One region of the Sessilibacter sp. MAH1 genome, then DNA from elsewhere that is predicted to be linked to it. Evidence: predicted binding sites of a transcription regulator. Region 1 holds the regulator's gene; each other region holds the start of a gene.
The links. Region 1 encodes sigma-54, which starts transcription at its own class of promoters, with help from an activator protein. Its sites were predicted from a motif close to TGGCACANNNNTTGCNNT; they were not measured.
Positions count from the first base shown of each region.

Region 2: the regulator sigma-54 is predicted to act here: its motif matches at 1,331-1,348, upstream of ACYQ28_RS03570 (pilin).
Region 3: the regulator sigma-54 is predicted to act here: its motif matches at 3,538-3,555, upstream of nifB (nitrogenase cofactor biosynthesis protein NifB).

Region 1 covers NZ_BAAGIC010000015.1:75,320-80,693, forward strand. Annotated here, with positions in the region: gene rapZ (RNase adapter RapZ) at 1-545, opposite strand, end outside; gene ptsN (PTS IIA-like nitrogen regulatory protein PtsN) at 569-1,018, opposite strand; gene hpf (ribosome hibernation-promoting factor, HPF/YfiA family) at 1,021-1,311, opposite strand; gene ACYQ28_RS14675 (RNA polymerase factor sigma-54) at 1,410-3,011, opposite strand; gene lptB (LPS export ABC transporter ATP-binding protein) at 3,395-4,120, opposite strand; gene lptA (lipopolysaccharide transport periplasmic protein LptA) at 4,165-4,725, opposite strand; gene lptC (LPS export ABC transporter periplasmic protein LptC) at 4,703-5,311, opposite strand.
Region 2 covers NZ_BAAGIC010000003.1:7,156-12,529, reverse strand. Annotated here, with positions in the region: gene ACYQ28_RS03575 (hypothetical protein) at 1-590, opposite strand, end outside; gene ACYQ28_RS03570 (pilin) at 685-1,260, opposite strand; gene pilB (type IV-A pilus assembly ATPase PilB) at 1,718-3,439, shown strand; gene ACYQ28_RS03560 (type II secretion system F family protein) at 3,443-4,660, shown strand; gene ACYQ28_RS03555 (prepilin peptidase) at 4,682-5,374, shown strand, end outside.
Region 3 covers NZ_BAAGIC010000008.1:39,414-44,787, forward strand. Annotated here, with positions in the region: gene ACYQ28_RS09650 (nitrogen fixation protein NifQ) at 1-482, opposite strand, end outside; gene ACYQ28_RS09655 (ArsC/Spx/MgsR family protein) at 558-977, opposite strand; gene ACYQ28_RS09660 (4Fe-4S dicluster domain-containing protein) at 1,205-1,489, opposite strand; gene nifB (nitrogenase cofactor biosynthesis protein NifB) at 1,786-3,285, opposite strand; gene nifA (nif-specific transcriptional activator NifA) at 4,013-5,374, opposite strand, start outside.

The sequences.
Region 1 (5,374 bases):
AAGACTAGATCGGCATCAGCTGGCAACCCGCGTTTAAATCCGAAGGACTGAAACTGCACCGCCATGTGCGGTGCTCCTGAACCTGTCACCCATTTATGAACCAGATTTCGAAGGTCATGCACACTTAAATTACTGGTGTCTATAACTCGGCTTGCACGGGTTTGAATGGGCCTTAAAAGCTCAGACTCCGCCAAAATAGCGTCTTTCAAATCAACATTATCGGATGTTAGCGGATGTTTGCGGCGAGTCTCACTAAAACGCTGAATGAGAACATCGTCTCGGGCATCCAAAAAAATGATTTGTGTCTTGCGGCATAAACTCTCTAGCTGTGGAAACAAACTATCGAAAGCTTCTAACTCTTGTAGGTTACTGCGCGCATCAATGCTTACGGCGAATTGTTTGGACTGATCCGTTTGTGATGTGACCAAATACTTGAGCAGGGTAATTGGAAAGTTGTCGATACAAATCATTCCGGCGTCTTCCAGCGCACGTAAAGCACTGCTGATGCCTGAGCCTGATCTGCCGCTAACAATGACCAACTCCATTTTATGCTCCGCGAAACGAAAGATTACTGCTGGGTAATAACTTGGTACAACTCTTCATCACTTTTGCAGTTGCGCAATTTTTTTACCAGCTCGGTTTGGGACAAAACCTCAGCGATTTTCGCCAGAGTTTTAAGGTGGGAGTCATCCGCTTCCTCGGGGACTAGCAGCGTAAAGATCAGATCTACGGGCGCGTCATCGATGGCGTCAAAGTCCAATGGCGTATTAAGTTTAAATAACGCTCCCATGACGCCGGTACAGTTTTCCAGTCGGCAATGCGGAATCGCAATTCCTTGCCCGATTCCGGTCGAGCCGAGTCTTTCGCGGGCCATCAGGCGGCGAAAGAGCTCATCAGCGTCAAGAACTGGGAATCCTTTAGTAATGAATTGCGCGACATTTTCTAATGTTCGCTTTTTACTTGATCCCTCCAAGCCACATTTAACGCGGCTGGGAGTAAGAATGCTGGAGAGGTCCATAATCAACGGTGGCTGGTTGCTTTCTCTTTATGTTTGAGCAATTGCCGATCTAATTTTACGGCCATTTCATCGATGGCAATATACAGATCGTCAGATTCACTCTCGGCAAATATATCTTTGCCACTTATGTGTACGGAAGCTTCTGCTTTTTGTCTTTGTTTTTCAACCCTTAATACAACATTGATTGTAGTGATTTGCGGGTTGTGTTTGCCGAGTTTTTCAAATTTAGTTTCAACATAATTTCGAATAGAGTCGGTGACTTCGACGTGGTGCCCACTGATGCTAAGAGTCATTGTTATTCCTCATGTCAGAGTTAAGTCATTGATTACACAGGTTTTAAACCCGTGTAATCGGGTATGAATTAGGGTCGAGATCACCGAGTCATGGTTGGTCAGACCAGTCTTTTACGTTCGTTCGAGGCTGGAATACCCAAGGATTCGCGATATTTCGCAATGGTTCTTCGGGCGACTTGAATGCCTTGGTCTGCCAGTAACGCGGTAATTTTGCTGTCGCTTAAGGGTTTGCGAGCGTCTTCTGCGGCAACCAGCTTTTTGATAATGGCACGTATTGCGGTTGAAGAGCATTCGCCGCCATTGTCTGTGCTGACGTGGCTTGAGAAAAAGTATTTTAACTCAAAGATGCCTTGAGGCGTGTGCATGTATTTTTGCGTTGTTACCCGTGAAATTGTCGACTCATGCATGCCTACGTCTTCGGCAATGTCGTGAAGTACTAGAGGTTTCATGGATTCTGGGCCGAAATCCAAAAAGCCCTGTTGTTTTTCAACAATGCAGCTTGCAACCTTCAGTAGAGTCTCGTTGCGGCTTTGTAAACTTTTCAAGAACCAGCGTGCTTCTTGTAAATTATCTCGCAAGAAGGTGTTGTCTTCACTGCTATCGGCACGCTTTACAAGACTGGCGTAATTGTTGTTGATGCGAATTTTAGGGGCTATTTCTGGGTTCAGCTCTACGATCCAGCGACCTTCTTGCTTGCTCACAAAAACATCGGGAACGATATAACTGGTATCGCTGCTGCCGATAGTAGCGCCGGGATGAGGTGTTAATTCCTGAATTAAATCGATCGCAACTTTGAGTTCGGGCTCTTTAACGCGACATTTACGCATTAACTGTTTGTAGTCACGACTGCCAAGTAACGCTAGATGCTCTGCAACTACCGCCTTGGCGGTTTCCAGTCCGGGTGTTTCTTTGGCGTATTGATTGAGTTGTACCATCAAACATTCAGACAAATCGACGCTGCAAGAGCCGATAGGATCAAACAGTTGAAGTCGGTGTTGAACCGCAATCACTTCGTCGAGGCTTAGGTCTTCGTCTGTATCTGCGTCTTCGTTTAGAGGTTCAGAAGCTTCAAGCTCACCGCTTTCTTGTTCGGCATCTTCGTCATTCTCACGCCAGTCACCGCGTAGGCCGTGAAAAATCTCCTCGATACTGCTTGAGAGCAAACCGCTGGGCTCTACCGAGTCTATGATTGCTAAAGCAATGGTTCGATCGGTTTCTGACATCGGAGTCAGATTCAATTGCCACAGTAAGTATTCTTGAAGGGTCTCGGTGTTGTCGATTTGGCTGTCGAAAAAGCTGTCGTCTCGTTCTACGGCTGATGACGAGGAAGAGTTGCTACTGCCTTGGTAAATGTCGTCCCACTGGGTATCAACGGGTAAATCCTCGGGAATGTTTTCCTGCCATTCGCCTTCTTGGGCGTCGCCAGAATCGGATTCGGATTCGGATGCGGTTGCGGTAACTTTTTCTTCGCTGAAGTTGTCGGAAATTTCGTTGGGTTGTTCGCTGTTGTCGCCGGACTCACCGCTATCAAGGTGAGAGTCATCGGATTCGCTAACTTCGAGCATGGGATTAGACTCAAGAGCTTCTTGAATCTCTTGTTGAAGATCGAGCGTTGAGAGTTGTAGCAGGCGAATGGCTTGCTGCAACTGAGGGGTCATCGTTAATTGTTGACCCATTTTTAGCTGTAATGATTGTTTCATAACTTGACACTACTTCCAAAAACGGTGTCAGAATCGGAGCTGATTCTGATCAAGCTTAGTGTCAGTGTAGACTTGAAAGGGGCGTTTTTGCAACATCTATTAAGCAAAAAATATGCCCAACCTTGAATTTTCTTTAAATAAATGTTTTGAGGGGAAAAATAAAAGAACAGCGAGTGCTTTAGCGGAGGGGATTACTTGTTGATCACTTAACAGTAAGACCAATGTTCGCCTATTTCAACAGCAAGGTAAAGCGGTTTTTTAATGTCGCCTAAAATGTCTTTTGGGTGGTCTTGTAGGCTAAAAAAGAGTCTTTCTGTGGGTTCTTTGATAGGTGTCGAGGCTTTTGTTGTTTTATTGAGGGTCGGTTGAGGTGGCGGCTCAATTTAGAGCTTAAAGCCTTCACCCAAATAAGTGTCTCTTACTTTTTGGTTGGATAAAACCGTCTCAGCGTCGCCTTCGGCAATGATAAACCCGCCGCCCACAATATAGGCTTTCTCGCAGATATCTAAGGTCTCGCGAACGTTGTGGTCGGTAATGAGTACGCCAATTCCTCGTGATTGAAGGTGTTCAATAATTTGCTTGATATCACCGACGGATTTTGGGTCCACGCCGGCAAAGGGTTCGTCAAGGAGGATAAAGCGTGGTTCTGTCGCTAGCGCGCGAGCAATTTCGACGCGACGACGCTCACCACCGGATAGGGCGATGCCTTGGCTGTCTTGTACGTGGGTGATGTGAAATTCTTCTAAAAGTTGTTGCGCTCGGTCTTTGCGATCTGTTGCAGATAAATCGGATCGAGTCTCTAAGATTGCTAAAATATTGTCTTTGACCGATAGCTTTCTAAATACCGATGCTTCTTGTGGGAGATAGCCAAGTCCGCGTCTGGCGCGGCCATGCATGGGAAGATTGGTAATGTCTTCGTTGTCGATCCAAACGCTGCCGTGATCGGCTTTAACAATTCCTGCAATCATGTAAAAACACGTGGTCTTTCCCGCACCATTTGGGCCGAGTAAGCCAACAACTTCTCCCGTTGACACAGAAAATGAAACGTCGGATACGATTTGTCTCGATCCGTAGCTTTTGGCCAAATTTTTAGCGCTCAGTCGACTCATAACTCTTAGTGCTGGTAGTGATTAATTGAAAGATTCAACAAGGTTTATTGGTTGGTGTTTGTGGTGTCTTTATTTTGAGGTTGAATAATCAACTTCACTCGATTCTCACCCGACGCTACGGCATAGGAGTCTTTAAGGTCGTAATCGATGGTATCGCTGTTGATTTTCGAGCCGTCGCCCTGATCAATTTGCGCATTTACGGACAGTTTGATTTTCTCATTGATGACAGAGTAGTGAATGCGTTTAGCTTCGGCTTTAACCGTGGGTTTGTCGATTTTGGGTTTTTGTTCAAGCGTTGCTGGATTTCCTGTCGCTGTAATACTTTCTACGCCTTCGGGTTTATGATGAATGGTGATTGTATCTGCGACGATTACCAAGGTGCCTTGTTTGAGTTTGGCGTTGCCAGAGAAAATGGTTACTCCGGTTTTGTCATTTCGCTCAGCTCTGTCGGCGTCAATATTGATGGGTTGATCGCTGTCGCTTGGCAATGCCACGGCGGTATTGATTGATAACAATAATCCAATAACAACCACGACCATTTTTACTGCCGAGGCGAATGGTTGTGGCTGGGCGCTTTCGTTTTTACGGTGCAGGTTGAGTTTCATAAATGCCTGTAACTTGAGAAAGTAGTTCGGTTATGTTGGTAATCATGTTCAGACGCATACCAACAGAGTCGGCAATGCCTTCAGGGCTGGTAATGGACACAGGACTTTCTGATTCAGCGATTTGTTCGACAGGTTTTACGTCCAATTTATCGGTTGTGAGTCGATATTCTCCACCGGTCTCTAAGTCTTTTCTGACCACCACATTTCCCCAAAGTGTAATCAATGAGCCATTATTTTCTGCTCGCCCATGATCGGCGGTGATTTTCCAGGGAGTTTGATTGGGTTGTTCGGAAAACAGCGTCAGGAAAGGATTGCTTAAGTCGGTGTAGCCTCGTTTGGCTTCGAGCGGGCGGTTTTGTGCGTTATATCTTAGGTATTGCTCGGCCTTATCGACAACTAATAGATACTGTAGCCGACCTGTTGCGTCGAATTGGCGAGTTTTGGAATTTTGTATAATTGCCACTGGCGCCTGCGATTGTGTTTCAGTGGCGGGTTTAGTCTGAGTAATTTCAGGGTTTTCCCACAGTAGTATGACAAGCACAAACAGGCCTGCAATGATGGAAGTTGTTAAGATTTTTTTTAACACGGCTACTGTGGATAACTTTAAGCGAGTGGGCGTTATTGCATGTTGCTAATGACTGGAAACTGT
Region 2 (5,374 bases), on a different contig from region 1:
AGATCTTTACTAAAAGACCTTGCTATAAGTTCACCATCCGTGCATTCCCGATAATATTTGGGAAACATCTGAATATCTTTTCCATCTACCGCTGAAAATAATAAATCTGATCGTTCTTGTGGGTCTGCTGGGAATTGAGAACAAATCTCCACAGGCCCAAACCAACCTTTCTTAGAAAACCGCTTGTCTTTAGCCTCGGCTAAATCAACGTCGTCCATCTCAAAACTACTGACCACTTCAATGCGATCTTTTACAAACACTAAAAATACAGGTCGAGACTGCGAAACCACAGACAATCCATAAATTAAAGCCGAAAGTTGGATAACGCCAACAATTACGTAGTCGCGGACTAATTCCGAGCGCGGTTTACTTGGATTAAAAATGACCAGCGACATTAACGGCCCAAGTGTTACCTCAACGCTGAGCACCAAAATATACAGATCGATACCACCCAGCATTTGTGACAGTCGCCCAGGAAACCAAACCTGAAAGACTAAAATACCCGAGCAAATAGCAACCACAACAGTAATTAAAAAATGCAATACAGCGGCATTGATTTTTGATGTAACTAAAGAACGTGATATTTTCATTACAACTTATTTTTAATTCAAAGTTTTGCTTAATTGAAACGTAAAAAAGGCCCCACTTGGGGCCTTTTTTGTTACCAAACTATAAGTTTAGTTATTAACCACGACACTCACCAGGAGCAACGTTTTGAGGAAGAGTACCTTGATTACCACTTCTTGCACCTGCGCGACCTGCAGCATAACAAGTCCAAACAATAGCACCATTTGGACGAGCACCAGCGACCAAAGGCATTGTATTAGCAGTCGGTTCCAAGAATAATGTCGAGTTAATACCAGCTCCAGAAACACGATTGGAGTAAGTTAAAGTAATCTCACCTGTATTCGCATTGATTGAAATCGAGTTAACATTTGGAGATGAATTTGGGGTAGCGCCGTCATCACCAACAGTTTGAGTACATGGATCAGTGCCGTTGGTACAAGGCATAAGTGCGCTATTAGGAGCTGCACTTGTTGGGTAGCCAGAACCGAGACCCGAAGAAGCCAAAGGTGTACCATTAGCAGCATTATCCATTACAACAACTTTAGCTTCGGCAGCTAGAGTCATACCTTCAGATACACGTGAACGGGTGGTGTAGTCTTGGTACGCAGGAAGCGCAACCGCCGCCAAAATACCGATAATCGCAACAACGATCATCAATTCAATCAAGGTAAAACCTTTTTGCACTTGTTTCATTTCGAAATTCTCCGAGGAAGTTATGTGGGACCGGATAAGGCGAAAAGTCCTTTTCACAGTTGTTTGCCTTAAAGCAACCCCTAGGCCAACATCGACAAGTGTACTAAAACAGGATTATTTGTGGTTGTAAATTCACATTACGGCAAGCCATTAATACTTTGCGCGTCATACAAGTAAGATCTTTACACCACCCAAGTGACTTTTTTTGTCAATATATGACTGGAATCCTCAAATTTATACGCAGAATACTTTTTTACGCTAACCAAGTGAGGATCGGTAAGAATATGACTTTATAGATATAAATTCGTTGGCAACTGTCTTTGAATCCCATTGGCGATAGTATCGACATTAAAACACGGAAAATTTACGAGTATTCTTAATAAGGCACATTAACTATCGTGTGTAACTGGTAAATAATCTAAACTTAAAAAAATTCCAACGTACAAGTGGACAGTGGATGAACCAACAGATTCAGCAATTGAGTGGATTGGCCAAACGTCTAGTCAGTGACGGCATCCTCTCGGAAGAAGATGCTCGCAATGCGGTTAAAAATGCAAAAGCAGAGAAAATTCCTCTCGCTTGGTATATTGCTAATGCCCAGCTTGCGTCGGCAAAAGCCGTCGCACAAATTTCTTCTGACGAGTTTGGTACACCAATCTTTGATATTGATGCAATTCGCCCCGACGCCATACCTCGAGGATTAATCGACAACAAGTTGGTTCAAAAGCACCATACACTGCCGCTGTTCAAGCGCGGTAATCGGCTTTTTATCGGACTGTCGGACCCAACTAATTTAAGCGCCATCGACGAAATTAAGTTTAATACCGGCCTAAGCACCGAAGCTGTACTTATTGAAGGCGACAAACTGCAAAAGGCCATTGAGGCCTATCTCAATCAAGAAGATGAAAATATTAATAACATCTCAGGATTGGAAGATGAGTCGCTAGAAAATCTTGACGTTCAATCCGTTGAAGATGGAAACGGCGAAGAAGACACCTCAGAGGTAGACGAAGCTCCAATCGTTCGATTTGTGAATAAAGTTCTGCTTGATGCCATTAAAGGTGGCGCGTCCGATATTCACTTTGAACCCTACGAAAAGACCTTTCGCGTAAGATATCGACGCGACGGTATTTTGATCGAGGTGGCTCGTCCGCCGGTCAATCTTGCTACGCGAATTTCAGCCCGTTTAAAAGTCATGTCACAAATGGACATCAGTGAGCGGCGAGTTCCACAAGATGGCCGGATTAAAATGAAGATTTCGAAAACTCGTGCCATCGATTTTCGCGTGAACTCCTTGCCCACACTTTTTGGTGAAAAAATCGTATTGCGTATTCTCGACCCAAGCAGTGCTAAATTGGGTATCGACGCGCTTGGTTACGAAGAATTCCAAAAGAAAATTTATCTCGATGCTCTTGCCCAGCCCCAGGGTATGATCTTAGTAACCGGCCCTACGGGTTCAGGGAAAACGGTATCGCTGTATACGGGTTTAAACATACTCAATACCGAAGAGCGTAATATTTCTACCGCAGAAGATCCTGTAGAAATTAACCTAGAAGGCATTAACCAAGTTAACATGAATGCTCGCGTGGGATTAACCTTCGCGGAAGCATTAAGATCGTTCCTACGACAAGACCCCGATATTGTGATGGTTGGGGAAATTCGAGATCTAGAAACCGCTGAAATTGCGATTAAGGCTGCACAAACCGGACACTTAGTATTATCTACCCTGCACACCAACAGCGCCCCAGAAACCCTAACACGTTTATTAAATATGGGCGTACCTGCGTTTAACGTGGCAACCTCAGTGAGTGTCATCATTGCACAACGTTTGGCAAGACGACTCTGCACCCACTGTAAAAGACCTGCAGATGACATTCCCGACGAAATTCTGTCGGAAGAAGGTTTTGACGATATCGGCATGGAGAGGTCGGAGATAGAACTGTATCACCCTGTAGGATGCGCTCAATGCAATAATGGTTATAAAGGCCGTGTTGGCGTATATGAAGTTGTTCGCATCACAGATTCGATTTCAAGAATTATAATGGAGGGCGGCAACTCCATTCAGATTGCCGACCAAGCAAGAAAAGAAGGCTTCAATAACTTAAGAATCTCTGCTCTTCGCAAAGCCGCTATAGGCTTAACCAGTCTCGAAGAAGCAAACCGAGTGACGAAGGATTAACGTATGGCAACGGCAACCAATGATTCCGTTTTCGTCTATAAAGGCGTCGACCGAAAAGGCAATAAAATCCAAGGAGAGGTGAAAGGTAGCAGCTCTGCGTTGGTAAAGGCTCAGTTACGAAAAAAAGGGATTACACCGGGCCAAGTTAAGAAAAAGGCTAAGCCATTATTTGGGGGCGGTAAGAAATCCGTCAAACCGCAAGACATTGCTATTTTCACTCGCCAAATGGCAACCATGATGAAAGCGGGTGTGCCTCTGGTACAGAGCTTCGATATTGTTGCAGACGGTCTTGAAAATCCGACGCTGAAATCTTTGGTGCTAGAAATTAAAGAAGATGTGGCGTCCGGTAATGGCTTTGCTGCAGCGTTATCAAAGCATCCCAAATATTTTGATGAATTATTTTGCAACCTTGTTGATTCAGGCGAACAATCCGGTGCCCTAGAAACCATGTTGGACAGGATTGCGACCTATAAAGAAAAAACAGAGGCCATGAAAGCCAAAATTAAAAAGGCGTTGACCTATCCTATTGCGGTTGTCGTTGTAGCCTTAGTTGTTACGGGTATTTTGCTGGTCAAGGTAGTACCTCAATTCGCGGAAACCTTCGCAAGCTTTGGCGCAGACCTACCCGCATTTACGTTGTTCGTGTTAAATCTGTCGGAAAGCGTTCAAAAATGGTGGCTTATTATCTTAATTGGTACCGCTGTCGGGGTATTTGCGTTCAACCAAGCCGTCCAAAAATCTAGCGCTGTTCGACGCGTTGTTCATCAATACACCATCAAGCTTCCTATCGTCGGTAATATTGTTTTCGAGTCCATTATTGCGCGTTTTGCTCGAACCCTGTCTACAACTTTTTCGGCGGGTGTTCCGTTAATCGATGCATTAACTTCTGTAGCTGGCGCGACCGGTAATATGATTTATGAAGAGACCACGTTGCGTGTTCGAGATGAAGTTGCAACCGGTATCCAGCTCAACACATCCATGCGAGCTACCAATAAATTTCCGTCCATGTTGTTACAGATGACGGCTATTGGTGAAGAGTCGGGCGCCCTAGATGATATGCTTGATAAGGTTGCATCTTTTTACGAAGAGTCTGTTGATAACCAAGTCGATAACCTAACAACTTTACTCGAACCACTGATTATGGCCGTTTTAGGTATTCTTGTCGGTGGACTTATGATTGCGATGTACATGCCAATCTTCCAAATTGGTAATGCTATCTAAAATTAACAACGAACAAAATTCATGGAAGTATTATTTTCTCAACCGCTGGTGTTACTACCGGCGGTTGTTATTTTAGGGCTAACGGTTGGCAGTTTTTTAAACGTCGTTATTTATCGCCTGCCGATAATGCTTGAAAGACAATGGAAACGCGATTGCTGCGACTTCTTGGATGTCCAACCGGAGTCTGACACTGCCACTCAAACGCCTTTCAACCTAGCTGTTCCTCACTCCACCTGTCCCAACTGCGGTCACGCTATCAAACCCTGGGAAAACATACCTGTAATCAGTTATGTGTTTTTAAGAGGAAAATGCTCTAGCTGTAAAACACCGATCTCTGTTCGCTACCCTCTGGTCGAAACTGCAACCGGTGTTTTATCTGGATTAGTCGCCTGGCAGCTGGGCTTTGGAATTGAGCTTTTATTAGGGCTTATATTCACCTGGAGCTTGATTTGCTTAACGCTTATTGATGCTGACCACAAATTATTACCCGACAATATTACCCTGCCACTGCTTTGGCTTGGCCTTTTAGCCAATACTCAAAATCTATTCACCGATCTTCACAGTGCAGTTATTGGCGCCGCCGCCGGATACTTATCTTTATGGAGTGTTTTCTGGATTTTTAAAATCCTACGCGGTAAAGAAGGTATGGGCTACGGTGATTTTAAATTACTGGCGGCTTTAGGTGCTTGGTGTGGATGGCAACAACTAACACTG
Region 3 (5,374 bases), on a different contig from region 1:
GCAACAATTTCGGCCATCCATTCCACACTTGCGTCAATTACAGTCACATCAAGCAGCAATAAATCTTTAATTTCTTGCCATTCATCCAAACGCATTTCTAGTAAGGATTGCCTTAAATCGTCGTCTTCAGCTTGTGTTGCAAATAAATCGTTATAGATCTGATGATCTTCAGATCGTTTACCTAAAAATAAATACAACGCATTTTTAAATTGTGTCTGATGTTTAGGAGACAAGCCTAGGTTATGAGGTAAACAGGTGAGCCCTTGGCGTTGTGAACGAACAATTTCTAGAAAGACTCGGCAATTAAAAAAATGCAGCTGGTTGGAGTTATTTTCTTTAGAAACAGATTGATCGGCTCTATATCGATTCTGCTCATTGCCACTCAAGGTTTGCGCACTATCATGACTGAAATATTCAGTGGTAGATCCTAAAAAATCTTTTATTTTTTCACTAAGAATCAGTTTGTGTACAAGATTATTCATAATCAACCCATTTCAATAGCGCTAAACAAACTATAGTAACCTGTGATTAACTCATCCATATTTAATCAGAGGTTCCTATACCTTCACGCAGGTTTCAACATCGTCATTAGGTTTTACTAATTGCTCGGCCAGAGCTTTATCAACCTTCAAAAGATCGGCTAACATTGGCCAATCGAAACCCACCGTTTTAAAATCATCGATACTAATCAATGGACGCCGAATCAATACCGGATCAAGACACATAGCATCAAGTAACTGATCTTCCGTCATGGAATCAGGAGTCATATCTCCCTGTTTTATTGCAGGTGCAGTCTTATTGTACCATTGTGACTTTGGCGCATTAACAAAATACGAAATGAGCGTTTCTTTGCGCCAAGGATAGGTTAATAAATTTTCTTCTTGAAATTCTATACCCGCCTCTTGCAAAATTTTTCTCTGCTTACGATTATTAATACAAGTCGGCTTGCCGTAGAAAATAACCTTAGGTCTGCTCAATTTTTCAATCCACTGTAACAACAAATTTTCAATCCACTGTAACAACAAAATGCCAGTCTTAAGAATATAGGAAACTCTGATTAACCTGAGTTTCTCGCGACACTAGGATGTGTCGCCAATTTCAAGAACGGTAAGCGATTGAAATTGTGAACAAATTGGAAATCGCATTGTCAATTTCTGTCCTCTGATTAAATCATGGATGAGTTAATCAGAGGTTCCTATAATTTTTATCTTGCCTGAATTTCTCGCAGAGCTTCTTCCATTTTTTCAGGAGGAATACCGGTTAGTGAACCCATTGGATTGATGGCATTACCCTGCGCATCCAATATGGTTTCTTCAATTGGGCAAATACTAGAACACTGCGGATCAGCGTAATCGCCCTCACACTCGGTGCATTTTTTGGGATCAATAACAAAATGTTTAACGTCAGCAGAAAGATAAATCGCATCGTTTGGGCAAACCGCAGAACAGGCATGACAACTTACACAGGAATCAACAATGGATAATGACATTTCAGCATCTCCGATTTTATTCAGCATTTAACCTTGATAGTAATAGTAGAAAATGATAACTATCAAAAAATACCGGTACCAAGGTTTATTAACGTATCTTATAGGACTTCTGAATAACTCGTTCTCGATTTAATCAGAGGACAGAAATTGAAAATGCAATTTTCAATTTGTTCACAATTTCAATCACTTACCGTTCTTGAAATTGGCGACACTTCCTTGTGTCGCGAGAAACTCTAGGTTAATCAGAGTTTCCTATATAAAAAAGCACTCTCGATAATCGAGAGTGCTTATATCAATCAGGCAGTGGCGAGACTTTCCTCTTCAACTTCTTCCAAAGCGCCAGATTCAATCATCTCTTGATAAACAGCCATTACCGCGTCGTCAATTGGCTCCATGGCGTGTTCGCCATTGGGTTGAATTCCGGCTTCTTCCAAAAGACCCCAGGGTTCAAAACCAATTTTAGAGCAGAGTACGGCCTCACAACCTTGCAATGCCCGAATACTTCCGGCCAATGCACTTTCTTTTTCGCCACAACTGTCGCCACCAATACAATATTGATCGACCTTGCGGTGGCTAATAAAGCGAACACCGTCTTGAGATGCTTCATAAATTAAAAATTCGGTAGCGTGACCAAAATGTTGATTAATTACACCTTGGCCACTGGTTGCAACTGCCATAAGCACGGGTCGATATTTTTTACTGCTTATGACCGGCGTTGCGGCTGCGGCTAAACGGGCTTTTTTCGCTTGTTTCTCTGCGAGTTCTTCTTCAATACCTTGATGAACAGCCGCACGTACTTTCATGGCTTTACCGTAGTCGATATCCATTTTAGCGATTTTATCTAACGTGAATTCTTCACCGCGATCTTCGCCTAAAAGACCCACAGCGTCGGCACGACATTGACGGCAGTGACGCATCATGTTCATATCACCCGAACATTGATCTTGCAAATCTTGTAATTCTTCGGGGGTTGGTCCGCGTTGACCCATCACACCATAAAAAGTACCGTGCTCGGCTTCGGCAATTAATGGCATTACGTTATGTAAAAATGCACCTTTCGATTTAACGATACGGCTCACTTCTTTTAAATGCTGATCATTAACACCCGGAATCATCACCGAATTTACTTTCACTAAAATGCCCCGAGCGGCAAGCATTTCAAGACCTTTTTGCTGTTGCTCGATCAGAATTTTTGCACCTTTAATTCCGTGAATACGGCGATTATTCCAATAAATCCATGGATAAATTTTGGCACCAATTTCTGGATCGACGGTATTAATAGTGATAGTAACGTGGTCTATGTTGGTTTTTGCTAGCTCTTCAACACTCTCGGGCAACGCTAAACCATTGGTAGAAACACACAATTTAATGTCTGGCGTCTCTTGGGTAAGCATGCGGAATGTTTTAAAAGTGCGTTCTGGATTTGCTAATGGGTCGCCGGGTCCGGCAATACCTAACACGGTCATCTGCGGAATATTCGCCGCAACGGCCTTTGTCTTCATCACGGCTTCTTCTGGCGACAGTAATTCTGAAACAACACCGGGACGAGACTCGTTGGCGCAATCGTATTTACGATTACAGTAGTGACATTGAATATTACAGGCCGGAGCCACCGCAACGTGCATGCGCGCAAAATAATGATGCGCTTCTTCTGAATAACAAGGATGATTATAGACTTTCTGGCGAATATCCTCGGGCAGATGAGACATTTGATCGTCTGTACTACCGCAAGAGCCCGAAGAACATCCCCCCTCCTCACTTGCAGATACTGCTTCATTTATCACGCTAAGATCCATAATGAACTCCTTAACCTGCCATATCACAAAATTGGTTTTAGGAAGTGGATCGTCGGCTTTGGTGTTAACCTTGTCATTTGACAAAATTAATTGCGATTCACCGAGCAACAAATGCTTAAACAGTTAAACAATAAAATCTCTGCATTCTCAGCCAAAAATATTTTCAACAAAAAACACTTAGATACATTATTTTAAATTGTTAGAGCACATTTTATTTACCGACGAACTACCTCTGTTTGTAGTCATTGGTTAAATGCAACCTCTGTGCCGCGATAAATAAAAGCTTACAAGCTTGTTTTACAAGGGTTTTTTAAATAATTGTCGGTTTAACGACACAAACATCAACAAACTGAAACAACAAAAATGTCTATTTAACAACAGAAAAAAGATTAAAATAACAAGAGTTTTGCTAGGTAATTGTTTGATAAAAAGCAAACAATTACAATATTATAAAAATAAGAATCACTAAAACGACTTGCAGCAGCTAAAAAGAAACTCAGATTAATCCTGATTTTTCAGCAACCTAAGAATTTGTCACCGGTTTCAAAAACAGCGCATCAAGGAATTCAAAAACAGCACATCAAGAAAATTGTATCGAAAATAGCAATCACAGGATCAATTACTGCCCTCTGATTAAATCAGGCAAGAGTTAATCAGAGGTTGATACCTATAAAAAACACGAGTTTCGTTTTAAACCACTTTTTACAACAACCGCTAGCTCTTAACTTTAAATTTTCCGCATATTAATTTTTAACGTTTGAATACGATAAGCAATTTGTCGTGGCGTCATTCCTAACAGTCTTGCGGCTCTGGCCTGTACCCAGCCCGCTTGTTCGAGCGCAGCGGTAACGCGTTCACGCTCATCGAGATTTTGATCGTTTAAATCTACGTCGGATACCACCGGTCTTGCCGGTTCGAATTTGGGCTGTTCATTGGTTGTCATAGAAATAACATCCAAATCAATACTGCCATCCTCACACATAACCGCCGCACGTTCTAAGCAGTTTTCAAGCTCGCGAACATTGCCCGGCCAATTGTGCGACATGAGTGTTCGAATTGCTCCATCGGTAATTCTTAAAGGACGACCTTGTTGTTTACCGATTTTATCCACCAAGAACTCCGATAATTCTGGAATATCTTCGACCCGTTCCCGAAGCGGCGGCAAATTAATAGGCATTACGTTGAGGCGATAATAAAGGTCTTCCCTAAACTTGCCTTCTTCAATATCGCTTTCTAAATTTCTGTTAGTTGCGGCAACAATACGAACATTAACTTTAATGGTTTGGTTGCCACCAACTCGTTCTAACTCGCTCTCTTGTAAAACCCGCAACAACTTCGCTTGGAACATTGGAGAAATTTCACCAATTTCGTCTAAGAATAAAGTTCCGCCGTCGGCTTGTTCAAAACGACCTTGCCGTTGCTTTATGGCACCGGTAAAAGCGCCTTTTTCGTGACCAAATAATTCAGATTCTAAAAGGTTTTCAGGCAACGCAGCACAATTGAGTTTTACAAAAGGTTTGTTGCTACGAGGTGAATTGTAATGAATAGAACTGGCGATTAGCTCCTTACCGGTACCCGACTCGCCGCGGATCAGTACGGTACTGTCCCATTTACCCACGCGTTTAATTTGCTCGAAAATTTTTCGCATCGAATCGGAGCTACCAACAACCATTTTATCAAAACTGAATTTGACGCGATTTTTGCGTTGCTGATCGCCATGATCTATGGTTTGAATGGATGAAACATTACTGGAGGAAGAACCAGCACGAAGATTGTGAGAGAAAAGATTCGCTGAGAAGTTTAACAATCGCGTTAAATCCGACAACCATTCCTGCGCTGGAAAATCCGGTTGAACGGCAATAACACCTTGTACAACACCTTCTGCGGTTTTAATAGGAACACCGATAAAAGGCAAATCATAATCGTACAAATCGAGTTTATGCAAAAAATCGGGTGCGCTTGCAACACGCCCTAAAACAATACTTTCGCCACTCGATAATATCTTACCTAAAATACCTTCACCCGCTTTGTAACGAACGCTGTGGGCCTGTTTTTTCACTAATGGATCATCAATATTTATTGCATTAAT